3 regions of the Nonomuraea sp. NPDC050383 genome follow, and region 1 is predicted to be linked to each of the others. Evidence: riboswitches for the same ligand, from Rfam matches in the RefSeq annotation. Region 1 holds a riboswitch; each other region holds the start of a gene.
The links. Region 1 has a riboswitch for S-adenosylmethionine ahead of ACIBG4_RS09615 (aminotransferase class V-fold PLP-dependent enzyme). Riboswitches for the same ligand answer to the same signal wherever they lie in the genome.

Region 1 (9,369 bases):
ATGCCACCCTGCGCCCACCGGGTGGAGCCGGAGGACAGGACGTCCTTGGTGACGACGAGGACCTTGGCGGCGGGGTCGAGCTCGGTGTGGCGCAGGGCCACGGTGAGGCCGGCGACGCCGGAGCCGACGACGACCACGTCCGCCTCGACCTCCCAACCGGGAGCCGGAGCCGTCAACCGCAGGGGAATCGGCGGGGTACTCATGGGGTCTCCTCGTTCGAGGTGCTTTCGTCAGAATGACGATAACCCCTCCCCGTCGATGCGCCGCCCACGGGGGTACCCCTTCCGGGGGCGGCGGTCAGGGCCGCCGGTTCGCCCGTACCCGGTCCTCCAGCCCGGCCAGCTGGCCGGGCTGGGCCTCGCCGCGTCCGGCGGCGTCGGCCATGGCGGCGCGGAAGTGGCGTTGCAGCTCGGGCGCGGCGTCGGCCTGCTCGGCGAGGAGGCAGGCCGCCCGCGCGGCGTCCTCGCCCACCTGCGAGATCAGCGGCCAGCCCTGGCTGCTGACCACGGACATGAGCCACACCGTGTTGTCCTCGTCCACGGCGGCGCACCGGTCGGCCCAGCCGGGGTCGGACACGTGGCGGGGGTCACGCGCCTCCCGGTCGACGCGCGTCCGGCGGAGAAGTTCGTCCCGTAGCTCGTCGTCGGTCATCCCATGACGCTACGAGTCGGTGATCTGATCCTCAAGGGGGTCGAGCGTGAGAATCACGTTGTCGATCAGGCGGGTGTTCCCGACCTTGGCGGCCACGGCGAGCACGGCCTCGCCGCTGTACGACTCGTCCACGGGGGTGAACGTGGCCGGGTCCACCAGGACGACATAGTCCAGCGCGAGCTCGGAGGCGGCGGCGTCGAGCACGGCCCGCGCGGCCGCGAGCACCTTCGACGGCGCGGTCTCGGCGGCGCCCGCCCGCAGCGCCCGGGACAGGGCCAGCGCCGAGCCCCGCTCGACGGCCGACAGGTAGCGGTTGCGGCTGGACAGAGCCAGGCCGTCGGGCTCGCGGACCGTCGGCGCGCCCACGATCTCGACCGGCACGTCGAGGTCGCGCACCATCCGCCGGATGAGGGCGAGCTGCTGGGCGTCCTTCTGCCCGAAGACGGCGAGGTCGGGCTGGACGAGGTTGAACAGCTTGAGCACGACGGTGAGCATGCCGTCGAAGTGACCGGGCCGGCTGGCGCCCTCGACGACCTCGCCCATGGCCCCCGACGAGACCCCGACCTGGCGCTCGGGGTCGTACATGGACTCGACGGACGGCGCGAACACCACGGCGGCGCCCTCGGCCCGGCACACCTCCAGGTCCGCATCGAATGTACGGGGATAACGCGAAAAATCCTCGTTAGGGCCGAATTGGAGCGGATTGACGAAGATGCTGACCACGACTCGGTCCGCCCTCGCCCTGGCCTCCCGGATGAGCGAGCGGTGCCCCGCGTGCAGCGCGCCCATGGTCGGCACCAGGGCCACGCTCTCCCCGCCGTCCCAGTCGCTCCGGGCCTTGACCAGGTCGAGGCGGTCCTTGGCGACGATCAGGTCCATATGTTCCCTCCGAGCGCGTCGAGCAGGCGCTCGGCCTCCTCGGGCTTCAGCAGTCCGGCGGCGAGTGCGCGGTCGGCGGTGAGCCTGGCCAGCGCGACGTAGGCGTCGGCGGCCTCGGGCGCCGCCAGGATGAGCGCGTCGACGTGCCGACGCACGGTGCCCGCGTCGCCGCGGACGACCGGCCCGGTCAGGCCGGAGATGCCGAGCCGGAGCACGTTGTCGAGGGCCGCTCCGAGCAGCGGCCCGAGCATCCTGCCGGGGTGGTCGACGCCGATGCGCCCGAGCAGCTCCGACGACTCGGCGATGAGCGTGACCATGTGGTTGGCGGCTCCGGCCAGGGCCGCGTGGTAGAGGGGCCGGTCGGCGTCGGCGATCCAGACGGGCTCGCCGCCCATCTCGATGACCAGCGCCTCCGCGATGGGCCGGAGCGTGTCGGGCGCGGTCACGCCGAACGAGCAGCCGGTGATGCGGCTGAGGTCGTCGTCGCGGCCGGTGAAGGTCATCACGGGATGCAGCGCGAGCGGCAGCGCGCCGGCCCGGGAGGCCGGCTCCAGCACGGACAGCCCGTACGCGCCGCTGGTGTGGACGAGCAGCTTGCCGCGCAGGTCGACGCCCGCCTGGGCGAGGCCGGCCACGAGGTCGGGCAGCGTGTCGTCGGGCACCGTGAGCAGGATCAGCTCGCCGGCGGCGACGACCTCGTCGGGCGGCGACGGGCTGAGCCCCAGCCGCTCGGCGGCCCAGCGCTGCGAGGTGTCGGAGACCCCGCTGGCGGCGACGATCCGGTGTCCGGCGTGCGCGAGCGCGGCGCCGAGCGCGGAGCCCACCTTTCCTGCCCCCAGCACGCCCACGGCCAGCCGTGCCGGGCGATCGCCTGCGTTCATGCGTTCCCACCCCTGTCGACCTGATGGCCTGCCGCCCAGCGTAACGGCCGTGCGGGACTGCCTACGTGATCGGGGTTTTGCCGCATGTTGAGTTAGCGACAAATGGGACAAGGGAAGCAAAAGGAGGCGTACTTCCTGTCGGAAGAGATGAGGAGAGGGTCCACCCGCACGGTCACGGGCGCCGGATCACCGACCGGACCCGGCACCCGCGCCGGTGTGCGAGCCCCTTGGAGGTGCGCGCTCCTGGCCGCCCATCCGCCGACTGGCCGGCCGGGGAACTGGAGCTCGGGCAGGCCGCCATTGGCCGCCCGAGCTCCGCGTCACCCGGCGCCGCCACGCGCTTCCGACCCCTCCTCCGTGCCGGCCGCGCCCGGCGGCACGCCGTGCCCCGCCGCGAACGTGTCGCGGATTTGTACGGCTGCCCTGGCGACGGGCAAAGGTTAGCGCAAGGCGGTGACAAACGGTAGCGTGACGATGACCGTCCGTGCCACGGCTGGATCATGAGATAGTCCAGTCATGTGGCTCACCTGGCGTGCGGCGACGGAGCGCGCGCTCTACGGCGAGGACGGCTTCTACCTCCGCGAGCGCCCTTCGGGTCACTTCCGCACCTCGGTCAGCGCCACCCCCGCCTTCGCCGACGCGGTTCTCGCGCTGCTGACGGAGACCGACGCCGGGCTGGGCCACCCGCCCGTCCTCGACCTCGTCGACATCGGGGCCGGCGAGGGCCTGCTGGTGCGGCACGTGCTGGAAGCGGCGGACCCGTCGCTGCGCCGGCGGCTGCGGGTCACGGCCGTCGACCTCTCCCCCAGGCCCTACGGCCTGCCACTCACTGTCACCTGGACCTCCGCCCTGCCGGACGTCATCACGGGCGTGGCGATCGCCAACGAGTGGCTCGACAACATCCCGGTGGACGTGGCCGAGCGGACCTCGGAGGGGACGCGGCTGGTCATGGTGGACACCCGTACCGGCGAGGAGCGGCTTGGCGGCCCCGTGAGCCCCGAGGACGAGGCGTGGCTGGCACGCTGGTGGCCGCTGCCGTGCGTGGGGTGGCGGGCCGAGATCGGCCACCCGCGTGACGCCGCCTGGGCGGCGGTCGTCGGGCGCCTCGCCGGGGGTCTGGCGGTGGCCGTTGATTATGCACACCCTGTGGATAACCGTCCGCCCCGGGGGACGCTGACCGGCTACCGCGACGGCGCCGCCGTGGCCCCCATCCCCGACGGCACATGCGACATCACCGCGCACGTCGCGCTCGACGCGTGCGCCGAGGCCGGCCTGCGGGCCGGTGCGATATCCACAACCTTGTCCACACAACGCGCCGCGTTGCGGGCATTGGGGATCACTGGGACACGTCCGCCGATGGACCTGGCGCGGCGCGATCCGCGTGCCTACCTCCGGGCGCTGGCGCGCGCCTCGGAGGAGGCCGAGCTGATCGATCCCGGAGGGCTCGGTGGCTTCGGCTGGCTCGCCCAGCGCCGCTGACCGGGTCGTCCGCACGTGCCCGGGAGGGGAAGGCTCAGGCGGCGCGGAGGTCCAGGGAGCGCAGCCCCCGGATGACGTACCCGGGCTTCCAGGACGGCTCGCTGACCAGCTCCAGCTCGGTCGTGCGGTCCAGCAGCGCGCCGAACGACTCCACCATCTCGATGCGGGCCAGCGGAGCCCCCAGGCAGAAGTGGATGCCCGCGCCGAACGAGATGTGCGGGTTGTCGGCCCGTCCCAGGTCCAGCCGGTCCGGGTCGTCGAACACGTCAGGGTCCCGGTTGGCCGAGCCGAACAGCAGCGCCACCTCCGACCCGCGCGGGATGCGCGTGCCATGGACCTTGATGTCCTCCAGCACCCAGCGCTCGAAGAGCTGGAGCGGCGTGTCGTAGCGCAGCAGCTCCTCGACCGCCGTGGGCAGCAGGGACCGGTCCGCGCGCAGCCGGGCGAGCTGGTCCGGGTGCCGGAACAGCGACCACCAGCCGTTGCCCGTGCCGTTCACGGTGGCCTCGTGGCCGGCGTTGAGCAGGAGCACGCAGGTGCCGGCCAGCTCGTCCTCGGTCAGCTCGTCGATGCCGGCCAGCGCGCTGATCAGGTCGTCGCCGGGGTCGGCGGCGCGCTCGCGGGCCAGCGCCTTGAGGTAGCCCTCGAACTCCTCGGCCGCGCGCACCGCCGCGTGCTGCGCCTCCGGCGTGGGGTTGAGCTCGTACATGCCGCACATGTCGGCCGACCAGGGGCGCAGCAGGTGACGGTCCGACTCGGGGATGCCCAGCATCTCCGCGATGACCGTCACCGGCAGCGGCTCGGCGACCTCGGCGATGAGGTCGCCGCCGCCCTTCTCCACGAACGCGTCCACCAGGCTCCCGGCGACCGCCCGCACGCGGGGCCGCAGCGACTCCACCATGCGCGGCGTGAACGCCTTGGACACGAGCCGCCGCAGCCGGGTGTGCAGCGGCGGCTCGACTTCGAGCATGCCGTTCCGGCTGACCCTCCAGAACGGCTCCTGGAAGTCCGGCTCGGGCGTCCTGCCGAACTCCTCGTGCGTCGCCACGTGAAGGTAGGTCCGGCCCAGGCGACGGTCTCTGAGCAGGGCGTTCACGTCGGCGTGCCGGGAGATCAGCCACTGGTCGGTGGGCTCGTAGTAGGTCACCGGGTCCGTACGGCGCAGCTCGTCGTAGACGCCGTACGGGTGGGCGACGAAATCCGGATTCCGGGGGTCAAAGCGCACTACTGCATCTTAGGAGGCTCCTCCGAGGTCGCGAGCTGCTTGGAGTGGCGGCCGCGCATCCTGATGTTCAGGAGCTCCACGATGACGGAGAAGGCCATGGCGAAGTAGATGTAGCCCTTCGGGATGTGCTGACCGAGCCCCTCGGCGACGAGGACCACCCCGATCAGCACGAGGAACGCCAGGGCCAGCATCTTGATGCTCGGGTGCAGGTCCACGAACCTGCTGATCGGTCCCGAGGCGAACAGCATCACCAGCACCGCCACGATGACGGCCGCGATCATGACGCCCAGCTCGTCCACCATGCCGACGGCGGTGATGACCGAGTCCAGCGAGAACACCACGTCGAGCACCATGATCTGCAGGATGACCGAGACGAACGAGGTGGCCACGCGCTTCTTGCCGTCCTCCTCCTTCAGCTCCATGCTGTGCCCGATCTCGGTGACGCTCTTGGCGAGCAGGAACAGCCCGCCCAGCAGCAGGATCAGGTCGCGCCCGGATATCTCCTGGCCGAAGACCTCGAACAGCGGAGCCGTCAGCCGAACCACCCACGACAGCGCCAGCAGCAGGAGCAGCCGGCTGACCAGGGCCGCCCCGAGACCGAGCACGCGGGCCCTGTCACGCTGCTCGGGCGGCAGCTTGCCGGCCAGGATGGAGATGAAGATGATGTTGTCGATGCCTAGGACGATCTCCAGAGCGACAAGGGTGAAGAACCCTATCCAGATCTGAGGGTCGGTCACCCAATCCAGCATCTGCTTACCTCCACATTTCGGTCGGGGACGGCCGGTTTCCCAGGTCCAACGAGTCGGGTGCCGAGGAAGTTCGCGAGGTTGCGATTCATCGGGGACTGTCGGTTATAGTTCGGACGTAGGTCATGAGTGCCAGCACGAAGCCCCGGCTAGCTGGCCGGCAACCCTCGCGTCCGCGGCGGGGTGCCCCGGGTGAAGACCTGGTCCGTCACGAGGTGTGGCGGGCAAGCGCGGGCTCCGAGGTTGCTCCAGGGGTCCGATGGCCCTGCAGGAGGTTCGCCTTGTCCACGTTGAGCATCTTCGGCTCCGCCCCCGCCCAGTCCGCCGCCGGCGCGTCCGCCGGTACGTCGCATCCGCGTGGCCACCGGCCGATCCCGGCCGTGCTCGGCGCCGATCTGGAGGTGCCGGTCAGGGGCGGGCGGCTCGTGGGGTACGCCAACCTGGACTACGCCGCCAGTGCTCCCTGTCTGGAGCCGGTCAGCGCCGCGGTCACCGCCGCGCTCCCGGCCTACTCCAGCGTCCACCGCGGCGCCGGCTACGCCTCCCAGCTCACCACCGCCCGGTACGAGCAGGCGCGCCACACGGTCCGCGCCTTCGCCGGCGCCCGTCCCGACGACGCGGTCATCTTCACGCGCAACACCACGGACGCCACGAACCTGCTGGCCGGCTGCCTGCCCGCCGGCACCACGACTGTCGTGTTCGACACCGAGCACCACGCCTCGCTGCTGCCGTGGAAGAGGGTCGTGCGGCTCGCCGCGCCCGCGTTCCCCGGTGAGGCCGTCCGCGCGGCCGACGAGGCGCTGGCCGCCGTGGACGGACCCAAGCTGCTCGTGGTGACCGCCGCGTCGAACGTCACCGGCGAGCTGTGGCCGATCGCGGCGCTGGCGCACATCGCGCACCGCCACGGGGCGCGCATCCTCGTGGACGCCGCCCAGCTCGTGCCGCACCGTCGGCTCAACCTGACGGCGCTCGACCTCGACTACGTGGCCTTCTCGGGCCACAAGCTGTACGCGCCGTTCGGGGCCGGGGTGCTGATCGGGCGCCGCGACTGGCTGGCCGCGGGCGAGCCGTACCTGAAGGGCGGCGGAGCCGTGCGGTCCGTCGCGCCGGGCGAGGACGGGATCACCGAGTGGCACGACGACCCCGAGCCGCGCCACGAGGCCGGCACACCGAACGTGCTGGGCGCCATCGCGCTGGCCGCCGCCTGCGACGCGCTCACCGCCACGGGCTGGACGGCGCTGGTGCGCGAGGAGGAGCGGCTGATCGCGCGGCTGCGCACCGGACTCGCCTCCATCGAGGGCGTACGGGAGCTGTCGCTGTGGGGGCCGGACCACCCGCGTGTGGGCATCGTGTCGTTCACCGTGGACGGGCTCACGGCGCGCGAGGTCGCCGAGGCCCTGTCGGGTGACTACGGCATCGGGGTGCGCGACGGCAAGTTCTGCGCGCACCCGTTCGTCCGGCACCTGCTGGGAGAGACCGATGGCGGCTGCGAGGACGGCACGGCGTCGGCGGTGCGGGCCTCGATCGGCATCGGGACGACCGAGGAGCACGTGGACCGCCTCGTCGGCGCCCTGCGCGACCTCGCCGCCCGCCGCCCCGCCTGACCGTCACCGGTTGGGTGGCTTGCGGTGCTCGTCGTTGAAGAGCGCGTCCAGGTCGCTCATGTCCTGGTCGCTGAGGTTGCCGGGCCGGTGTGAGCCGTCGTCCGGAAGGTGCTGCCGGGGCGCCGTCGTGTCCTCCGCGGGCGTGCTCCTGGGCATGGGCTGCGTCGGCGGCGCGGGCTGGGATTCGGCAGGCGGGGCAGGCGCCGCCCTGGTGGGTTCGGCAGGCGCCGCCCTGGTGGGTGCGGCAGGCGCGGCTCCTGCGGACGCGCCGGCCGTCTCCTGCGCGGCGTGACGGTGCTCGGCCTTGCGCCGGTACCAGTGGGTGAGCACCTGGTCGACGCTCGCCCGCCCGCCTCCCAGCACGAGCAGCAGCAGGCACACCGACCCCAGTGCCCCGACGAGCTCCCAGCCCCCGCTGGAGCTCAGGATCCCATGCCCGCGGTGGACGAACACGAAGGCGCCGCCGAGCACGACGAGCAGCGCCACCGCCGCCGGCCGCACCAGCAGGCCGATGATCAGCAGGATGCCCCCCACGGTCTCCACGGTGGCCGTGAACGCGGCGGCGAGCTGCGGCAGCGGCACTCCGCTCTGGCCCATCATCTTCGACACGGCCCCCAGACCACCCTGCCACTTCTGCAATCCGTGAGCCACGAAGATCACGCCGATCACGATCCGCACAATGAGCGCGGCCAGATCGAACATCACTCTCTTCATGGTGATTCTCCCCCCATTTGCTGCTATATCTCCCCGCCGTCCGGTTTGGCGATGCGCGTCCATACCGTTCCTTGACCGACCCCGACCGGACGGGGCCGTCCACCCCGCGCTGGATCACCACGGCGACCGGTGGCAGCATGGGCCCTATGACGGAACGCGTGGTCGGCATCGGCGCGGGCGCGAAGGAGCTGGCGACCGAGGACATGATCCTCAACATCGGCCCGCAGCACCCGTCGACCCATGGCGTCCTGCGGCTGCGCCTCACCCTGGACGGCGAGCGCATCGCCACGGCCGAGCCGATCATCGGCTACATGCACCGGGGCGCCGAGAAGCTGTTCGAGGTCCGCGACTTCCGGCAGATCATCATGCTGGCCAACCGGCACGACTGGCTGTCCGGCTTCGCCAACGAGCTGGGCGTGGTCATCGCGGCCGAGCGCCTGCTCGGCATGGAGCCGCCCGTCCGCGCCGTCTGGGCCCGCACGCTGCTGGCCGAGCTCAACCGGGTGCTCAGCCACCTGATGTTCCTCGGCTCCTATCCGCTGGAGCTCGGCGCGATCACCCCCGTCTTCTACGCCTTCAACGAGCGCGAACGCATCCAGGGCGTCATGGAGGAGATCTCCGGCGGCCGCATGCACTACATGTTCAACCGGGTCGGCGGCCTCAAGGAGGATCTCCCGTACGGATGGCTCGACCGGGTGTCGGAGGCGGTGGCCGAGACCCGGCGCCGCGTCCCCGACATCGAGGACCTCATCCTCGGCAACGAGATCTTCCTGGCCCGCACCAAGGGCGTGGGCGTGCTCGGACGCGAGCAGATCATGCAGTACGGCGTCAGCGGCCCCATCGCCCGCGCCTCCGGCGTGGACTTCGACCTGCGGCGCGACCAGCCGTACCTCGCCTACCCCGAGCTGCCCGTGAAGGTCGTCACGCGTGGCGCGGGCGACTGCCACTCCCGCTTCGAGGTGCTGCTGGAGCAGCTCAAGGTCTCCCTCGACCTGGCCGACGCCTGCGTGGAGCGGCTCCGCTCGCTGCCGCCCGGCCCCATCAACCAGCGCCTGCCCAAGGTGCTGAAGGTCCCCGAGGGCCACACGTACGCCTGGACGGAGAATCCCCTGGGCATCAACGGCTACTACCTCGTCTCCAAGGGCGACAAGACGCCGTGGCGGCTCAAGCTCCGCTCCGCCTCGTACAAC
Region 2 (9,369 bases), on a different contig from region 1:
TGCTCCGGCTCATGCGCCACGGCTTCGCGGGCCCCCAGCCGCCTCGCCCCGGCTGACGTCCGCGAGGACGCTCACGGACCGGCGGCCCCGTACCGCACAGGCTCGCCCTTCAGCGCCGACCACAGGCGAGTGCCGAACTCGAAGTGCCACCACTCCTCGGCGAGCACGACGAAGCCCTGCCGGCGCAGGCTGTGGTACAGCAGGCGGCGCAACGCCCGCACCGGCCCCGGGACGTGCTCGAAGGCGGTCGCCCCGGCCAGTTCCGTGAAGTCGTCGAAGACCGTCCCCAGCGCCAGCGCCCTGCCTTCCCACGTCAACGTGAGATCGACCGCCCCGCCGGTCAGATGAGGCGGCGGTGCCGCCGGATCCCCGGAGGGCCGCGCCACCATGGTCGGCCCGTCGGGGTCGCCTTCCGGGGTGAGCGCGTCGAACAGCTCTCGCTGCAGCGCAAGGGGGCGCCAGGCGTCGAAGACCGCGATCCCGAATCCCTCCGGCAGCGTGGCGGCGGCCTGGCGCAGCCGCCCGAGCGCCTCGGCTCTCAGCCACTGCCCGCCGGTCGCATGGCGCCGGCCCGCCTCGGCGTAACTGTGCAGCACCTGCACGCCGGCGCCGGACACCTCGGCGAGCCGCTCCGCCTGATGCGTCACCTCATGGGCCGGGCCGAGGACGGCCGACCCGGGCATGAGCGGCGGAATGGCCGTACGGGTCATGGGAGCCGGCGGAACGGGGACCTGATCGGCTCCCAGAAGCCCGGCCTGGCCGGCCGTGGGCCTCACCGTGCCGGCCGGGTGCCGGCCTGCCGGCTCTCGCGGCGGCGTGCTCACTCATCCCCTCTTCCACCACAGGCTGAAAGTCATCGCCAGCGTACGCCCAGTCGGGGCCGGCTGGATGAGCGCCGCCGCCGGAGAAGTCCCCGTCGAGAACGTCATGTGCCCGCGTCATAGACTTGTCCGACGTGACGTCGAAGCCGCGTATCCCCGATGTTCTGGCCGCCCGTTATGCCTCGCCGGAGCTGGCCCGGTTGTGGTCCCCCGAGTACAAGGTCGTCGCCGAGCGGCGGCTGTGGCTGGCGGTGCTGCGCGCCCAGGCCGAGCTGGGGGTGGCCGTGCCCGAGCAGGCGGCGGCCGACTACGAGAAGGTCCTCGACCAGGTGGACCTGGAGTCGATCGCGGCGCGTGAGCGGGTGACGCGGCACGACGTGAAGGCCCGCATCGAGGAGTTCAACGCGCTGGCCGGCCACGAGCAGGTCCACAAGGGCATGACCTCGCGCGACCTCACCGAGAACGTCGAGCAGCTGCAGATCCGCGACAGCCTGCTGCTGGTGCGCGACCGGGTGGTGGCGCTGCTGGCACGGCTGGCGGCGCTGGCCGAGGAGCACCGCGAGACCGTGATCGCCGGCCGCTCCCACAACGTGGCCGCGCAGGCCACCACGCTCGGCAAGCGGTTCGCCTCGGCCGCCGACGAGCTGCTGGTCGCCCACCGCCGGCTGGAGGAGCTGATCGCCCGCTACCCGCTGCGCGGGATCAAGGGCCCGGTCGGCACCGCCCAGGACATGCTGGACCTGCTCGGCGGCGACGAGGACAAGCTCGCCGAGCTGGAGGGGCGGGTGGCGGCCCACCTGGGGTTCGAGCACAGGCTGACCAGCGTCGGCCAGGTCTACCCGCGTTCCCTCGACTTCGAGGTCGTCTCGGCGCTGGTGCAGCTCGCCGCGTCCCCGTCGTCGCTGGCGAAGACGATCCGGCTGATGGCCGGGCACGAGCTGGTGACCGAGGGCTTCAAGGAGGGGCAGGTCGGCTCCTCGGCGATGCCGCACAAGATGAACACCCGCTCCTGCGAGCGGGTCAACGGCCTGGCCGTGGTGCTGCGCGGCTACGCCTCGATGGTGGGGGAGCTGGCCGGCGACCAGTGGAACGAGGGCGACGTGTCCTGCTCGGTGGTGCGCCGGGTGGCGCTGCCGGACGCGTTCTTCGCCTTCGACGGGCTGGTGGAGACCATGCTGACGGTCCTGGACGAGTTCGGAGCGTTCCCGGCGGTGATCGCCACGGAGCTGGACCGCTACCTGCCGTTCCTGGCCACGACCAAGATGCTGATGGCGGCGGTGCGGGCCGGCGTGGGCCGCGAGACGGCGCACGAGCTGATCAAGGAGCACGCGGTGGGCTCGGCGCTGGCCATGCGCTCGCGCGGCGCGGCCAACGAGCTGCTGGACCGCCTTGCGGCCGACGAGCGGTTCCCGCTGGACCGGGCGGCCCTGGAGGCGCTGCTGGCCGACCGGGTGTCGTTCACCGGCGCGGCGGCCGGCCAGGTGACGGCGGTGGCGCGGCAGGTGGCCGAGGTGGTGTCCGCCCATCCGGAGGCGGCCGCCTACCGGCCCGGCTCCATCCTGTGATCCCCGGCTCGCGCGGTACCGATCGTGGTGCGTGAGCTGAGATCCGTGGCCGAGGTGCGGGCCGCGTGCGGTGACGACGACCTGCCGGTGTGGGTGGCGCAGGACCTGACGGGCGGCGCGCGGGCGTGGGCGCTGGGCGAGGCCGTGGTGAGCGCCGCGCCCGCGGTGTCGCGCCGCGACCGCATCGGCGTGTGGGGGAACGCCTCGGACGCCGTCGAGCTGGTACGGCACGCGCTGGCGGAGATGGGGCCCTCGTACCGGCCGTTCGGCGAGGCGGGACTGATGGCCGAGGTGGCGGCGAAGGTCGACGGGCTGCAGGTCGCGGGCGGCTTCTCCTGGATGAGCCTGCCCGCCGGCCACGTCCCGCCCGACGCGGGGGCGGGCGTGGGCTGGCTGGGGGAGGGGGCCGAGGGGGAGGTGGCCGAGCTGCTGGCCGAGCACGCGCCCACCTCGTACGCGGTCCCGGGCGCGCCGGGGGTGCGCCGCTGGGCGGGCGCGCGGGTGGACGGCCTGCTGGCGGCGGTGGCCGCGGACGCGTGGAGCGCCCCGTCGGTGGGGCTGCTGGCCGGGGTGGCCACGGCGGCGCCGTTCCGGGGACGGGGTCTGGCGGAGCGCGTGTGCCGGTGGGTGACGGCCCGGCTCGTGGCGGCGCACGGGCGGGCGGCGCTCATGGTGGACGACGACAACCCGGCGGCGATCGGGGTGTACGGGCGGCTCGGGTACCGGCGCACCCGCGTGCTGGCCACGCACGTTTGTGAATCTACATTGTAAAGGCGCTCCCTTCTGTCCGGACCCGCCGAACCCAAACCGAACCCCGTCGCATCGAACGCGCAGGCGAAAAACGAGGTGAGGCGGAGGCCGGCCGTGAGGCACAGTTCTGGGGTGATGTGCGATTTCGTACCAGGTATCGAGCTTTCCCGTGCCTTCTACGGTGAGGTCGTCGCGCCGCTCGTCGGGCGGGCGCCGCACAGCGCCGCGTTGATCGGGCCGGGGTCGGAGGTGCTGGCGTTCGACACGGCCCGCTCGGCCGACCACGACTGGGGGCCTCGGGTGCTGCTGTTCGTGGCGGCCGGCGAGGTGGAGGAGGTGCGGTCGCGGGTGGTGGCGGGCCTGCCGGAGCGCTTCCGCGGCTTGCCGACGGTGTTCGGCTACCACGGTGTCCTGCGGCCCGGCGTGGAGGTGGCCGAGCTGGGGGAGTGGCTGACGGGGCGGCTCGGGTTCGACCCGCGGGGCGGGGTGTCGCTGCTGGACTGGCTGTCGGTGCCGTGGCAGTCGCTGGCCGAGGTGACGCGGGGGGAGGTGTTCCACGACGGGCTGCCGGACGGGCTGGAGGCGGCCCGGTCGGTGCTGCGCTGGTATCCGGCCGATGTGTGGCGGTACGTGCTGGCCTGTCAGTGGCGGCGCATCGCGCAGGAGGAGCCGTTCCCGGGCCGGTGCGGCGAGGTGGGTGACGAGCTGGGGTCGGCGGTGGTCGGGGCGCGGCTGGCGCGGGAGGTGATGCGGCTGGCCCTGCTGCTGCGCCGCCGCTATCCGCCGTACGCCAAGTGGCTGGGCAGCGCGCTGGCGCGCCTGCCGGGCTCGGCGGAGCTGGGGGAGTCCTTGGGCGGGGCGCTGGCGGCGCGGACGTGGCGCGAGCGCGAGGCGGCGCTGGCGGCGGCGTACGGGAGGGTGGCCTCGACGCAGAACCGGCTGGGGCTGGCCGCGACGCTGGATGAGCGGGTGCGCGGCTTTCACGACCGGCCGTTCCGGGTGATCGGGGGCGACCGGTTCGCGCAGGCGCTGCTGGAGGCGGTGTCGGACCCGGTGATCAGGGGGTTGCCGCTGGTGGGGTGTGTGGACCAGGTGTCGGACTCGGTGGATCTGCTGCTGTCGCCCGCACGGGCTCGGGCGGTCGCGGGGGCGGCGCTCGGCCTGGTGGCCTGAGGCGCGCGCGGGCTGCCGGGCCCCCGCGGGTGCCGTCCGCGGCCCGAGGTGCCGTGTCGCACCAGGCCGGGTGGATGTGTCGAGGATCGTAACGATCGTCCTGATGCTTGCCCTGACGGCCCGGCTGCGGCGGCGGCGAGGCGGTCACGGCGCGGACCCCTGTGACAGAGAACCCGCCCGGGCTCGATTGGCGCTGGTCTGAGGAAACGTCCGAACCGGATCGTGCGCTCTCGGGCGCCGGCAGGCTGGACGCGATCCTGCCGCCCGCACGCGGTGAGGGCGGGCCTTCGAGGAAACTGAGTGCAAGGGGATCGATATGCCTGAGGGATGGCAGGGCGACGGGAGGAAGTCCGCGTGAGTGCCGCGCGGTTGATCTTCGCGGCGCAGGCCTTACGCGGCCTGGCGTACGGACTGGCCGCCGTCCAGCTCGCCACGCTGCTGCGGGCCGAGGGGCTGCAGGCCGCCGGGGTCGGTCTCGTGCTGGCCGCCGTGATGGCCGGGGGCGCGCTGGCCGGCATCGTCCTGGCCCGCTGGGGCGACCGGTTCGGCCGTCGCCGCTCCTACGCCGTGTTGTACCTGGCCCTGGCCCTGTGCGGGTCGCTGATCGCGGTCGGAGCTCCGGTGTGGCTGCTGAGCGTGGCCGCCCTGTCCGGCGCGCTGTCGGTCGAGGTGGTCGAGTCCGGGCCGTTCACCACCGTGGAGCAGGTCATGCTGGATGGCAGCGGCGTGGCCGTGCGCGGCTTCGGCCTCTACAACGCCGTCGCCGCCACTGCCGGGACCGCGGGCGCGCTGCTGGGCGCGCTCCCGCTCTCGCGGTTGCTGCTCGGCGGGGTGTTGCTGGCCGTGGGCGTGGCTGGTGCGTTGCTGGCCCTGCGGCTGCCCGCTTCGATCGAGGTGGCCTCGACTCAGGTCTCCGCGCCGGTCCGGCCCCGCCCGGTCGTGGTCCGGCTGGCGGCGCTGTTCGCCGTGGACAGCCTGGCAGGGGGTTTCGTTGCGCAGGCCTACCTGGCCTACTGGCTGGGCGTCCACTACCAAGCTGACACGGCCAGCATCGGGCTGCTGTTCGCGGGCTGTGCCGTCCTGCAGACCGCCTCCTTCCTCCTCGCGCCGGTCCTCGCGGCCAGGATCGGGCTGCTGAACACGATGGTCTTCACCCATCTGCCGGGTAACCTGCTGCTCATCGGCGTCGCCTTCGCCTCAGAGTTCCCGGTGGCGGCGGGGCTGCTGCTGGCCCGCGCCTGCCTGTCCTCGATGGACGTGCCCACCCGCCAGGCCTACGTCATGGCCATGGTCCCGCCCACCGAGCGCATCACCACAGCCGCCGTCACCAACACCGCCCGCTACCTGACCCGGCCCGCCGGTCCCGCGCTCGCCGGGCTGCTGCAGCCCCTGGGTCTGGGCTGGCCGTTCCTCATCGCCGGGACCGCCAAGACCCTCTACGACCTGACCCTGTGGCGGATCTTCCGCCGCGTCGAGCTCCCCACCGAAGGCACATCGTGATCCAGGTGCCCAGGGCCGGCTTCGCCGCGTTCTACACAGTTGACGTGGTTGTCAGTCGTTGGGGACAATCGACCTTCGGTGATCATCCAGAGGATCTGAGGGACCTGGCCCTGTGACGGTCCGACAACCTGCCCAGTACGGGCAAGGTGCCAACGCCAGGAACGATGAGGAAGGTCTGATGAGTGTTCAGCTCGATGTTCCTGTGCTCGCTGGTTCATTGGTGCGGCTGGAGCCGTTGACGATGGAGCACGCGGCCGACCTGGCGGCGGCCGCGGAAGAGGACCGGGCGTCCTACGGGTTCACGCTGGTTCCCCGCGGGAGCGAGATGCGGGGGTATGTGGCGACGCAGCTGGCCAGGCGTGGGTTGACGCCGTTCGCCCAGGTCCGGGTGCGTGACGGCAAGGCGGTGGGGTGCACCGGCTTGTGGGATCCGCGGTCATGGCCGGATCGGCCGGCCCTGCGAGCGATCGAGATCGGCTTCACCTGGCTCGCGGCGTCGGCGCAGGGCAGCGGGATCAACGCCGAGGCGAAGTTGCTGCTGCTGGGGTATGCGTTCGAGACCCTGGGGGTCGCGCGGGTCGATCTGAAGACCGACGCCCGTAACCACCGGTGCCGGCGGGCATTGGAGCGACTCGGTATCGGCTTTGAGGGTGTCCTGCGCAACTGGTCGATGTCCTGGGCGCCCGGCGAGGAGGGGATGTTGCGGGACTCGGCGATGTTCGCGGTGGTCGCGTCCGAATGGCCGGCCGTCCGGCAATCCCTCATGACCCGGCTGGCCTCAGCGGGAACGCCCGGATGAGTGTCCGGCCCGGCGGCGTCGTGATCGACGTCATCCTTGGCCGGGCTCGGAGTCAAACGGTCTCACCCAACTGTTCGGCCAGCTGCTCCAGTCCACCCTTGATGAGTCGCCCGTACTCGTCGTCGCCGAGTGCGCCGATCCCGGCCCGCGCCTGCCGGAGGTGCTCGCGGGCGCGGTCGAGGTCGCCCAGCTTGCGGTAGCACTCACTCAGGTTCAGGTGCAGCGACGGATACAGGGCGGCCACCGAAAGCGGCACCCCGGCCTGGGCCACCCGCTCATCCGTGATCAGGCCGACGGCGGCAAGCGCCCGCAGATCCCACATCAGCTCCTGGTGCACGTCGTCCTGCACATCGGCCATCGAGTGGGCAAGGACGCAGACATGCAGCGGATCGCCTCCCTCGCCGCCGATGTCGTCCCAGATCTGCGCGAACAACTCGCGAGCGGCTTCGCGCCGGCCTTGATGGTGATGCAACTCCACCCCCTGGCCGATCCGGGTCATCGTCGGGTCGGCGGTCATGAGCGGCTCCCTCACGGTCGCAGGTGATCATGGTCAGCCTACTTGCTCTCCGTCTCGTACAGACCTTCAAGCCGCTGACCAGCGGGAACGATCGGTAACCCCAGACAGCCGTCGAATATGACCCCGTACGGCGAGATCCAGTTGCGGACTGACCGTCGCCTGGATCTGACCGGCCTGCCAGTGACTGGACGCTGACCATCAGCAACCTGCGATGTCACTCAGAACTGTGTTGGGGGCGCTGGGCGGCGGAGGCCGCATAGCTGCGGAGGAAGGCCCGCACGCCTGCGGTGACGAGCCGGGTGACTTCCTCCTGGGGGAGCGGGATGGCGCCGTAGAAGGTCTGCTGGTTCGCGTCCGTCCGGAAGGAGACATACCGGGAGTCAGCTGACCACTTGGGGCGGATCCCTTCCCAGCCCCTTGGTGGCGCATCCCCGCTACCCCGACCTTCTTGCTGGGCATCACGCCATATGCCACCCATCGCCCATCCGGCGAAACGACCGGAACAACGGTCGTCCGCGCGTCAACTGGAGTCGGCTGCACGGATCACCGGAGTCGAGTGCATGCCGCTCACTCCTGCTGCTGGAGCTCCATGACGTCGGCGACCACGCAGCTGGCGTTGTCGGGACCGCCGGAGCCGTTGGCGAGGGCGATGAGTTCGCGGACCGCCTGCCGCGGCTCGCTGGTCTCGGAGAGCACCTGGCGGATCTTCTCGGCCGGCACGACGGTCGACAGGCCGTCGGAGCAGAGCAGGTATCGGTCTCCCTGCTGGGCGTCGTGCAGGCGCATGTCAGGAGTGTCATCGGCTCCGTGGCCCAGGGCTCGAACCAGCAGTGACCGCTGGGGGTGGGAGGCGGCTTCTTCCGGGCTGATGCGTCCTTCCTCGACCATCGACTGCACCATGGTGTGGTCGTCGGTGATCTGGAACAGCCTTCCCTCGCGCAGGAGGTAGACGCGGGAGTCGCCGATGTGGATGAGGGCCAGCTGCGAGCCGGTCCAGAGCATGGCGGTGAGTGTCGTGCCGGCCTCTTCGGAAGCGGGGTCGACCCCGGCGATGCCGTTGACGGCCTGCTTGGCCTGTTCGACGGCGTCTTCGAGGACGTCGAGGAGGCTGCCCGCCGGGATGCTCTCGGTTTCGAGGTGCTTGAGCGCGTCGACGGCGGCCGCGCTGGCTGGGGCTCCTTGATTGCCGTAGCCGTCGGCGACGGCGAGCAGGCGGGTCCCGGCGTAGGCGGTGTCCTGGTTGCTCTCGCGGACGAGGCCCGTGTCGGACAGTGCGGCGTAACGGATTCGCAGGGGCTTGGCGATCGAGGACATGGCGGGGTCCTTCCATGACAGGTGGTCGATGAGGAAGCCGGCCAGGTCCCGCCGTGCGGCGGTGTCGGCCTCGACCTGGGCCCAGAACGTGCGGATCTCCTGGGCCGCCGGGCCCGCATCCAGCGTGCAGACGTGCTGGATGCGCGCCAGCGGCATCCCCAGGCGGCGAAGCCAAGCGACCAGCCGGGCCTGATCCAGCTGCTCCGGTGCGTACAGGCGGTATCCGGTCACCGGGTCGACGCGGGCGGGGGGCAGCAGTCCGAGCTCGTCGTAGAGCCGCAGCGCCTTCGGCGACAGCCGGGACGCCTTCGCGAACGCCCCGATGGTCAGCAACCCCATGCTCGCTCCTCCTCATGCCGAGCACATCGCCCGGCTCCACCGATGCTGTGGCCTCCCCCAAGGTGAAGGTCAACCGACGATTTCGGGAGGAGCGTGGTCGGCTCTCAGGAGCTTGGCGTACTCGCTCTTTTCGTCGGAGCGGGTCATGGGGCGGCCGGGGCCTACCGGGTGTGCTCCGAGTTCAGCAGAGTGGTGGCGATGGTCACCTGGACCGGTTCGAGGTGGGTCTTGCCGTCCTCGATGTCCCACAGGGCGTTCTGCAGGACACGGCCGAGCGTCCAGCCGGCGGCCCGCTTCCGGTCCAGGCCCAGGGCCTCGGTCAGCAGGTCGAAGCGGCGCAGCGCGGTGCGTCCGACGTCGCCCGCCGCCACCGCGTCCCAGCGGCAGTCCAGCGCCGGCAGCAGGTCGAAGCCGGGGTCACCGGCCAGGGGCTCGGGGTCGATGGCCAGCCACGGCTCGCGCTGCCCGGCCAGGACGTTGCCGTCGTGCAGGTCCCAGTGCAACAGGCGGTCGCCGCACTCGCCGGCCAGCTCGGCGACGGCCGCGGCACAGATGAGCACCAGGCGCCGCTCGGCGGGGTCGCGCAGCGCC
Region 3 (9,369 bases), on a different contig from region 1:
TGATGACGCCTTCCTTGCCGACCTTGTCCATCGCCTCGGCGATGAGCGAGCCGATCTCGGGGTCGGCGGCGGAGATGGAGGCGGTGGAGGCGATCTGCTCCTTGGTCTCCACGTCCTTGGCGAGCTTGGACAGCTCCTCGCTGACGCGCTCGACGGCGGACTCGATGCCCTTCTTCAGGGCCATCGGGTTGGCGCCGGCGGCGACGTTGCGCAGACCCTCGCGCACCAGCGCCTGGGCGAGCACGGTGGCCGTGGTGGTGCCGTCACCCGCGACGTCGTCCGTCTTCTTGGCGACTTCCTTGACCAGCTCGGCGCCGATCTTCTCCCAAGGGTCCTCGAGCTCGATCTCCTTGGCGATGGAAACGCCGTCGTTGGTGATGGTGGGGGCGCCCCACTTCTTCTCCAGCACGACGTTACGGCCCTTGGGGCCGAGGGTCACCTTGACGGCGTCGGCGAGCTGGTTCATACCGCGCTCGAGACCGCGCCGGGCGTCCTCGTCAAACGCGATCATCTTGGCTGCCATAAGGCTGGACCTCCCAGATGCAGGGTGGCTTGCGGCGGATCGAGCCGACGCCCGCGACGGCATATGGGTCCGCGTCTCCGTTGGCGGACCCCATCGTCCCGATCCCAGGTGCTGGCACTCACAAACAGAGAGTGCCAACGAACTGTTTAGCACTCTACCCGGTCGAGTGCAAGCGAGCACCGCAGGCGCCCAGGTCAGCCGCACGGCGGGCCCCGGAGGGACCCGCCGTGATCTTCGACGAGGGTGCGAGGGCAGGCCGTACGGACTGCGCTGCCGCGCGGCCTGCCACTGGACGCCAGCGACCTGGGTCAGACAGCGCGGACGGACTCCGCCTGCGGCCCCTTCTGGCCCTGTGTGATCTCGAACTCGACCCGCTGGCCCTGCTCGAGAGAGCGATAGCCGTCCATCATGATTGCCGAGTAATGGACGAATACATCCTTACCACCGTCTACCGCGATGAAGCCGTAGCCCTTGTCCGCGTTGAACCACTTGACGGTGCCCTGCGCCACTTCCGACTCCTCTTACTGGGCTCGCGGATCCCGCCCATTCGTCCGCGAGACCCGCAATCGCCACGACTTATGGCAAAACAGCCGGACGATCGTCCTCGACCATACCTGTGGCACGGCGTTTGGCAACAGAGTCAAACCGCAAACCGCGCAATTCCTCTCAACGGTTTCCCTAAGGGGATGTATGGGCACATGGCCGAAGTAGTTCAACATTGAATATCCGGGAAAAGCAGAAGGCGCCCACGAGGGGCGCCTTCAGGGAGCGATGCGGGGGGCGTCAGCCGCCGGCGACCGCGGGGATGATGGAGATCTGGACCCCTTCGGGCGCGGGCGTGTCCAGGCCCTGCGCGAAACGGACGTCCTCTTCTCCCACGTAAACGTTGACAAAACGACGAATCTTGCCCGATTCATCCAGAATTCGCGCGCCGATCCCCGGGTAGTCGGAGTCGAGCTTTGCGAGGACGTCACGAAGAGTCGTGCCCTCGCCACTCACTTCCGCGTTTCCGCCGGTGTACGTGCGCAGGATGGTGGGAATCCGTACAGAAACACTCATGATTAAGTCGCCTTTCCTGGTTGAACGGGCAGCCGCGTGCGGCGGTCAGACAGCCGCGCGGAACGCGTCGAGAGAGGGCTTGATCACAGCCGTGGGCTGGGCGTCCCCGGAGACCGCGTCGAGCGTCTTGAGCCCGTCGCCGGTGTTGAGCACCACGGTCTCCGCCTCGGGGTCGAGCCGCCCGCTCTCGGCGAGCTTCTTCAGCACGCCGACCGTGACGCCGCCCGCCGTCTCGGCGAAGATGCCCTCGGTCGAGGCGAGCAGCTTGATCGCGTCCACGATCTCGGCGTCCGTCACGTCCTCCACCGCGCCGCCGGTGCGGCGGGCGATGTCGAGCACGTAGGGGCCGTCGGCGGGGTTGCCGATGGCCAGCGACTTGGCGATGGTGTCGGGCCTGACCGGCTGGACCACGTCGTGGCCGGCCTTGAAGGCGGCCGACACGGGCGAGCAGCCGAGCGCCTGGGCGCCGAACACCTTGTACGGCCGGTCCTCGACCAGCCCCAGGGCGATCAGCTCCTTGAAGCCCTTGTCGATCTTGGTGAGCTGGGACCCGGAGGCGATCGGGATGACGATCTGCTCGGGGAGCCGCCAGCCGAGCTGCTCGGCGATCTCGTACGCGAGCGTCTTGGAGCCCTCCGCGTAGTACGGCCGGAGGTTGACGTTGACGAACCCCCACTTGTCGCCCATCGGGTCGCCGATCAGCTCCGAGCAGAACCGGTTGACCTCGTCGTAGGTGCCGTCGATGCCGATGAGCTTGCCGCCGAACACCCGGGCCATGGCGATCTTGGCCTGCTCCAGGTTGGCGGGGATGAACACGCAGGCGTCGAGCCCGGCCCGGGCCGCCGCGGCCGTCACCGCTCCGGCGAGGTTGCCCGTGGAGGAGCACGACAGGGTGTGGAAGCCGAAGTTGCGCGCCGCCTCGACGGCGATGGCCACGACCCGGTCCTTGAAGGAGTGGGTGGGGTTGCCGGAGTCGTCCTTGACGTACAGGGACTTGAGGCCGAGCGCGCGGCCGAGGTTGCCCGCCTTGACGAGCTTGGTCCAGCCGGGGTTCATGTTCGGCTTGGTGGCCACGTCGGCGGGGACGGGGAGCAGCGAGCGGTAGCGCCAGATGTTGGCCGGGCCCGCCTCGATGTCCTCGCGACGGACGTCGCCGAAGGAGTAGGCCGCCTCTAGCGGCCCGAAACACTCCAGGCACGCGAAGCTCGGACCGAGGTCGTAGCGGGTGCCGCACTCGCGGCAGGACAGGGCGGTGGCAGGACCGAAGTCAAGCGACATGAAGCGAGGCCTTCCCTCATCTTCGCCCGCGGCCACCTTGACCGCAGACCGGAATTGGCACCTTGTCCCGGTCGGCCTCGCCAGGTCGCGAGTCTCAAGCCGGGAGGGTTGCCGGGGCTTCGCAGGGCCGGTCCCTCCACCCCTCTGGATGAGCAATATTCAGTTGTCGCATCAGACTGTACCCGGCCACGCGCCGCCGCCGTCCACTCGTCTCATAGCATGAGACGAGTGATCTCACCGGTAGTCGTCGCCGAGCGCCGCCTGCACGTACTTGCGCGCCTGGTGGATGCGCGACTTGGCGGTGCCGAGCGGGATGCCGAGCTGCTCGGCCACCTCGTTGTAGTCGAGCTGGACGATGTCGCGCAGCACCAGCGCCTGGGCCAGGTCGGGCTTGTCGGCCTCCAGCGCCTCCATGGCGTCGAGCAGGTCCAGCCGCGACCCCGCGATGACGCTGACGCGCGCCACGTCGGGTTTCTGCACCGGCAGCTCCTCGGAGGTCTGCTCGGCGGCCCGCCGCTTCAGCGACCGGTACGTGGTCCGCGCGCAGTTGGCCGTCACGATGTGCAGCCACGTGCTGAACCTGGCCCGCCCCTCGAAGCGGCCGATGTTGCGGGCCACCGCGAGCAGAGTGTCCTGGGACGCCTCCTCGGCGTCCTGGCGGTAGGGGAGAATGCGGGCACAATGCCGCATCACGTCGGGCTCGATCCGCTTCAGGAGCTCGCCGAGCGCGCGATGATCTCCGGCTGCGGCGGAACGGGCCAGTTCCTCGGTTAGCTCATCAAGCGCCATAGCTGGGATCCTATGATCGGAGGGAGGTTAAATGAACAGTGTCCTGGTCGCCTCCAACAGAGGCCCGGTCTCGTTCACCGTCGACGACGACGGCGCGCTGACCATGAAACGCGGCGGCGGGGGGCTGGTGTCCGGGCTGTCCGGAGTGACCAAGGACCACGGTGTGCTCTGGGTGTGCGCCGCGCTGTCCGACGGTGACCGCATCGCCGCCCGGCAGGCCCCCGGAGGCCGGCTCGACCACGCGGGCTACGACACGGGCGCCCTGCGGATGCTCGACATCCCGGCGGCGACGTTCCACCGCGCCTACAACGCGGTGGCCAACTCCACACTCTGGTTCGTCAACCACCTGCTCTACGACACCCCCAACGCGCCCAGCTTCGGCTCCAGGTTCCTGCGCGAGTGGGAGTCGTACCGCGACTACAACGGCGCGTTCGCGCTGGCCCTGGCCGAGGAGGCCCACCACGGGGCCCGCGTCATGGTGCAGGACTACCACCTGACCCTCACCCCCGCCATGCTCCGGGCCGAGCGGCCCGACCTGCGCATCGCCCACTTCAGCCACACGCCGTGGGCGCCGCCCGAGTACTTCTCGCTGCTGCCCGACGACGTGGCCCGCGAGGTGCTCGAAGGCATCCTGGGCGCCGACCACGCCGGCTTCCTCGCCACGCGCTGGGCGGACGCGTTCATGGACTGCTGCCGGGCGCTGCTCGGCGCCAGGGTCGACCACGCGGCCCGGACGATCATCCACGAGGGCCGTACGACCCGCGTCGGGGTGCACGGCCTCGGCGTCGACGGCGACGCGCTCTGCGAGCGGGCCGGCGAGCCCGACGTCGAGTCGCACATGGCCGCGCTGCGCGACCAGGTCGGCGACCGCGCCCTGATCGTCCGCATCGACCGGACCGAGCTGTCCAAGAACATCGTGCGCGGCCTGCTCGCCTACCGCGAGTTCCTGGCCGCCCACCCCGAGTGGCACGGGCGGGTCGTCCACCTGGCCTTCGCCTATCCGAGCCGGCACGACCTGCCCGAGTACCGCGAGTACACCGCCTCGGTGCAGCGGTGCGCCCAGGAGATCGAGGACGAGTACGCCACCGAGGACTGGGACCCGCTGATCCTCAACGTCAACGACGACTACCCGCGCTCGCTGGCCGCCTACCGGATGGCCGACGTGCTCCTGGTCAACCCGATCCGCGACGGCATGAACCTGGTGGCCAAGGAGGGCCCGATCCTGTCGCCGCGCGCCGCCCTGGTGCTGTCGCGCGAGGCCGGGGCGGCGGCCGAGCTGGGGCCGCACGCCCTCGTGGTCAATCCCTACGACATCAGCGACACGGCCGGTGCGCTGCACGAGGCGCTGGTCATGCCCGAGGAGGAGCGGGTGCGCCGCCGCCGCGAGCTGGTGGCCGCCGCCACGGCGCTGCCCCCCGAACGGTGGCTGGAGGCGCAGCTCGACGCCCTGGACAAGCTCGGCCCCACCCAGGGCTGACCGGCCGAAGGCCACCTTCATCGCCAGGTCGCGCGCTTGAGCACGCCGGCCAGGCCCGGGGTGTTCCACTGGTCGACGACGAGCACCTTGGTCCTCGGCAGGTACCACTCGCGCTGGATCCACCTCGACCTGACCTCGGCGCCGTCGTAGGTGACGCAGGTGGCCTTCCACTCGCGGTAGTACGCCTTGTGGCCGGGGCCGACCTGACGCAGGCCCTTGACCCTGGCGGCGCCGAGCCTCTCGCCCCACCTGCGGTCGTGCGGGCAGGGCTGGACGTCGGTGGCCGGGTAGAACGGGCGCTCGGCGGTGTACGGCTCGAACACCTCGTCGCCCAGCTCGATGGCCTTCGGCCCGAGGATCCAGAAGCTGTCGCACTCCGACCCGGCGTAACCCGACCCGGGCTTGGGGCACGAGCCGGTGACCACGCGGATCCAGTCGCCCTTGCCGTACACCTTCCAGCCGCCCGGCAGGCTCAGCGTCAGGCCGTCGCGCAGGCGGAGGGGGGTGCCCGAGCCCCCGGCGGAGGCGGAAGCGGTGGCGGGGATCAGGAGCGTGACCGCCGCGGCGAGGCCCGCGGCGGCGAGAGCTGTCTTCGGCATGCCGTGACCGTACGGCCGGGCACTTGCAGATCAATCACCAACGACTTGATCACGAGCGCGCGACGGCCGAGGCGAGCTCACGGAGCAGCGCCACGACGCCGTCGGGCCCGTCCACCACGATGTCGGCCCGCTCGGCCAGCCTGGTGACCTCGGCCGAGCCGCTGCACACGGTCACGCCCGGCAGCCCCGATGCCTCGACCGCGTCGAATGCGGCCAGGTCGCCGAGGTCGTCCCCGGCGAACATCACGGACCTCGCGGCCCGCTCGGCCAGGAACAGCCCCAGCGCGTGCCCCTTGTCCATGCCCGGCGGTCTCAGCTCCAGCACGAGCCGGCCCGGCTCCACCACCAGGCTGTGCCGGGCGGCCAGCTCGGCCAGCGGCTCGCGCAGCGCGGCCAGCGCGCCCTCGGGGTCGTCGGCGCGGCGGGTGTGGACGGCCACCGCCCGGCCCTTGTCCTCCACGGTCACGCCCTTCAGGCCCAGCGAGTCGAGCAGCAGCGGCAGCTCCGCCTCCGCCCGCGGCACGCCGGCGGGCGGAGGTGGGCCGGAGACCGTGCCGCGCTCCCATCGCTCGAACCCGTAGTGGCCCAGCACCACCAGGCCCGGCACGTCGGCCAGGCCGGGCCCGAGCTCCAGGGCGGTGGCGACGGGCCGTCCGGTCACGATGGCCACCGCCCCGACGTGCCCGCCCAGCTCGGCCAGCACGCCGGGCGCCTCCGGGTGGATCCGGGCGGAGGCCGGGTCGGGCACGATCGGGGACAGCGTCCCGTCGAAGTCGAGCCCGATCACGGCACCCGCCGGGTCCTTCAGGATGGCTTCCATGCCAGGGATGTTTCCAGGGATGTTCCTCACGCGGCTGGGCCTACCCAGCCGATCAGGGGCGCATGCCCAGACGCCTCGCGGCGCGGTCCCGCTGGCGGCCGGCGCGCAGCCTGCGCAGCCGTTTGACCAGCATCGGGTCGTGCTCCAGGGCGGCCGGCTTGTCGATGAGCTCGCCCAGAAGCTGGTAGTAGCGGGTGGCGGAGAACCCGAAGGTCTCCTTGATGGCCTGCTCCTTGGCGCCCGCGTGGCGCCACCACTGGCGCTCGAAGGCGAGGAGGTCGAGATCGCGTCGGGTCAGCTGTGCGGGTGACGTGAGGGGCTGGTCGTGCGCTGGCTGTCGGGGTGCACTGTCACCGCCGGCCGGTGCAGTGTCCATGGTTCCTCCTCCAAAGGCTGCGCGCGACGATCACGACACGCGCATGCGGCCCGACGCCATCGTAATGTGCGCAGTCCGGCTGTTCATGGCGGATGGCTAGACGTACAGTCACGAAGTGTGACCTCAGTCATCACGCTTCTCACGGACTACGGGCTGGAGGACGGCTACGTGGCGGCCTGCCACGGGGTGATCGCCGGCATCGCGCCCGAGGCCCGGGTGATCGACGTGTGCCACACCATCCCGTCGGGCGACGTACGGCGCGGCGCCGCGATCCTCGCGCAGACCATTCCCTACCTGCCTCCGGGCGTGCACATCGGCGCGGTGGACCCCGGCACGGGAGGCACCCGCCGGGCCGTCGCGATCGAGGCGGGCGGCCGGGTGTTCGTCGGCCCGGACAACGGGCTGCTGTCGTGGGCGGTGCACGCCAGCGGGGGCGCCGACGCGGCGTACGAGCTCAGCAACGAGGAGTACTTCCTGCGACCCGTCTCGCCCACCTTCCACGGGCGCGACATCTACTCGGCCGTCGCGGCCCGGCTGTTCAAGGGCGCCAAGCCGGCCGACATGGGCCCGGAGCGTCCGGTCGGCCGGCTCGTCTCCCTGGCGGAGCCGACCTCGGTGGTGCGCGAGGGGGCCGTGGAGGGCGAGGTCGTCTCGGTCGATCGCTACGGCAACACGCAGCTGTCGATCACCGCGAGCCACCTGGAGGCGCTGGGGGCGCGGGTGGGTGACACGCTGGGCGTGTGGCTGGGGCGGCGGCAGCTCACGCTGCCGTACCGGGAGACGTACGCGGCGGTGCCGCCGGGTGAGCTGGTGGCGTTCGCGGACTCGGCGGGGCTGATCGCGATCGCGGTGAACTCGGGGGACGCGGCGCAGCGGCTCGGGCTTCCCCCCGGCGCCCATGTCCGGATATCTCCCTCTATAGGCAAGTCTTAGGCTACGAAAGTTACTTAAGCCTAATTACGCGATGTATCGGACCGTTTACTGAAGGTCCTGATCAATCGTGGGCGTCGCGTGTCACAATCTCCGGCAACGGGCATCCCCCCACCTGCCCCGGAGGTCGCTATGCGCCACTTCCGTCCCATGCCGCGCGTCCCCAGGAGGCTCCTACCCCGCCTCACCGTCTGTCTCGTCACCTGTCTCGTCGCCTGCCTGTGCGCCTCGCCGCTGACGGGCCGCACATCGAGCGCCGGCGCCGCCGCCCGCACCGGGACGGCCGCGTACGAGGCCGCGCAGTGGCAGCTCCCCGCGCTGCGCCTGCCCGAGGCGTGGCGGATCAGCAGAGGTGAGGGCGTGCTGGTGGCGGTCCTCGACACCGGCGTGAACGGTCGCCACCCCGACCTCGCGGGCTCCGTGGTGGCCGGTCCCGACCTGACCGGCGCCGGGAGCCGGCCCGGCCGGTGGGGCCACCACGGCACCGCCATGGCCAGCCTCATCGCCGGCCACGGCCACACCGGCACGCCCGCCGCCTCCCGGGTCGCCGCGTTCTCCGCGCCCTCCTCCCCGGGCCGCGTGACGCGGGCCGGGGAGGAGACCGCACGGACCGGCGTGATCGGCGTCGCCCCCGAGGCCCGCGTCCTGTCCGTCCGCGTCACGCTGGAGAACGACGACCCGCTCCGCACCCATCCCTCCGCCGGCCGGCCCGACGCGCTGGCCCGCGGCATCCGCTACGCCGCCGACCACGGCGCGGACGTCATCAGCATGTCCCTGGGCGGCGGCAGCGGCGTCTGGAGGGGCTCGCCCGCCGAGCAGGCGGCGGTGCGGTACGCGCTGTGCCGCGGCGCCGTGCTGGTGGCCTCCTCCGGCAACGACGGCGAGACCACGAACCGCAGGAACTACCCGGCCGCCTACCCCGGCGTCATCGCGGTGGGCGCGGTGGACCAGCGGCTCAGGGTGACGGCGTTCTCCAACCGCCAGAACTACCTGTCGGTGGTGGCCCCCGGCACGGGCATCCTCACCGCCGACGGCGCCGGCTCGTACGTGGTGGGCGACGGCACAAGCGCGGCGGCGGCCATGGTGGCGGGCATCGCGGCACTCGTGAGGTCCGCCTACCCCGGCCTGGCGCCGGACCAGGTGCGCGCGGCCATCGAACGCGGCACGGTCTCCCGCCCGGCCGCCCGCGACCCCTCATACGGGCACGGCGTGGCCGACGCGCTGCTCGCGCTGCGGGAGGCGGGGCGGATGGCGGGAGCCCGGGCGGGCAAGGCCCCTCCGCCGCCGCCCGCGCCCGGCCGGAGCGCCGGACCGGAGCCGGAGTCGCGGCTGCCGACCCTGGTGGGGCTGCTCGTGCTCTGCCTGGCGATGGCCGCGCACGTGGTGGCGCGGCGGCGCGCCTCCTGAGCCGCACGGCTTAAGCCTAGCAAGCGCTTGTGTAATACTCGTGGCATGACCCTGGCGATCGACGGCTGGTTCACGATCGAGGACGGCGCCACCCACCTCCTGGGCGCCCGG

Region 2: linked by a shared signal. The riboswitch ahead of ACIBG4_RS38220 (GNAT family N-acetyltransferase) and the one ahead of ACIBG4_RS09615 (aminotransferase class V-fold PLP-dependent enzyme) in region 1 are both predicted to bind S-adenosylmethionine.
Region 3: linked by a shared signal. The riboswitch ahead of thrC (threonine synthase) and the one ahead of ACIBG4_RS09615 (aminotransferase class V-fold PLP-dependent enzyme) in region 1 are both predicted to bind S-adenosylmethionine.

Annotation. Positions count from the first base shown of each region.
Region 1 covers NZ_JBITIP010000003.1:281,809-291,177, forward strand. Annotated here, with positions in the region: gene ACIBG4_RS09580 (L-aspartate oxidase) at 1-203, opposite strand, end outside; gene ACIBG4_RS09585 (hypothetical protein) at 298-651, opposite strand; gene panC (pantoate--beta-alanine ligase) at 661-1,530, opposite strand; gene ACIBG4_RS09595 (Rossmann-like and DUF2520 domain-containing protein) at 1,521-2,411, opposite strand; gene ACIBG4_RS09600 (SAM-dependent methyltransferase) at 2,928-3,890, shown strand; gene ACIBG4_RS09605 (cytochrome P450) at 3,925-5,115, opposite strand; gene ACIBG4_RS09610 (TerC family protein) at 5,115-5,852, opposite strand; SAM riboswitch class IV at 5,983-6,098, shown strand; gene ACIBG4_RS09615 (aminotransferase class V-fold PLP-dependent enzyme) at 6,143-7,465, shown strand; gene ACIBG4_RS09620 (DoxX family protein) at 7,469-8,179, opposite strand; gene ACIBG4_RS09625 (NADH-quinone oxidoreductase subunit D) at 8,326-9,369, shown strand, end outside.
Region 2 covers NZ_JBITIP010000025.1:14,538-23,906, forward strand. Annotated here, with positions in the region: gene ACIBG4_RS38190 (TetR/AcrR family transcriptional regulator) at 1-56, shown strand, start outside; gene ACIBG4_RS38195 (M15 family metallopeptidase) at 72-710, opposite strand; gene purB (adenylosuccinate lyase) at 956-2,386, shown strand; gene ACIBG4_RS38205 (GNAT family N-acetyltransferase) at 2,414-3,157, shown strand; gene ACIBG4_RS38210 (DUF4037 domain-containing protein) at 3,272-4,309, shown strand; gene ACIBG4_RS38215 (MFS transporter) at 4,664-5,809, shown strand; SAM riboswitch class I at 5,889-5,980, shown strand; gene ACIBG4_RS38220 (GNAT family N-acetyltransferase) at 5,988-6,608, shown strand; gene ACIBG4_RS38225 (hypothetical protein) at 6,661-7,125, opposite strand; gene ACIBG4_RS38230 (MerR family transcriptional regulator) at 7,693-8,778, opposite strand; gene ACIBG4_RS38235 (aminoglycoside phosphotransferase family protein) at 8,940-9,369, opposite strand, start outside.
Region 3 covers NZ_JBITIP010000034.1:25,202-34,570, reverse strand. Annotated here, with positions in the region: partial or broken gene groEL (chaperonin GroEL) at 1-523, opposite strand, end outside; gene ACIBG4_RS41970 (cold-shock protein) at 832-1,032, opposite strand; gene ACIBG4_RS41965 (MoaD/ThiS family protein) at 1,307-1,582, opposite strand; gene thrC (threonine synthase) at 1,628-2,860, opposite strand; SAM riboswitch class I at 2,874-3,015, opposite strand; gene ACIBG4_RS41955 (RNA polymerase sigma factor) at 3,095-3,649, opposite strand; gene ACIBG4_RS41950 (trehalose-6-phosphate synthase) at 3,681-5,126, shown strand; gene ACIBG4_RS41945 (hypothetical protein) at 5,144-5,725, opposite strand; gene otsB (trehalose-phosphatase) at 5,775-6,545, opposite strand; gene ACIBG4_RS41935 (DUF3263 domain-containing protein) at 6,598-6,921, opposite strand; gene ACIBG4_RS41930 (S-adenosyl-l-methionine hydroxide adenosyltransferase family protein) at 7,039-7,854, shown strand; gene ACIBG4_RS41925 (S8 family serine peptidase) at 7,984-9,258, shown strand; gene ACIBG4_RS41920 (OB-fold domain-containing protein) at 9,304-9,369, shown strand, end outside.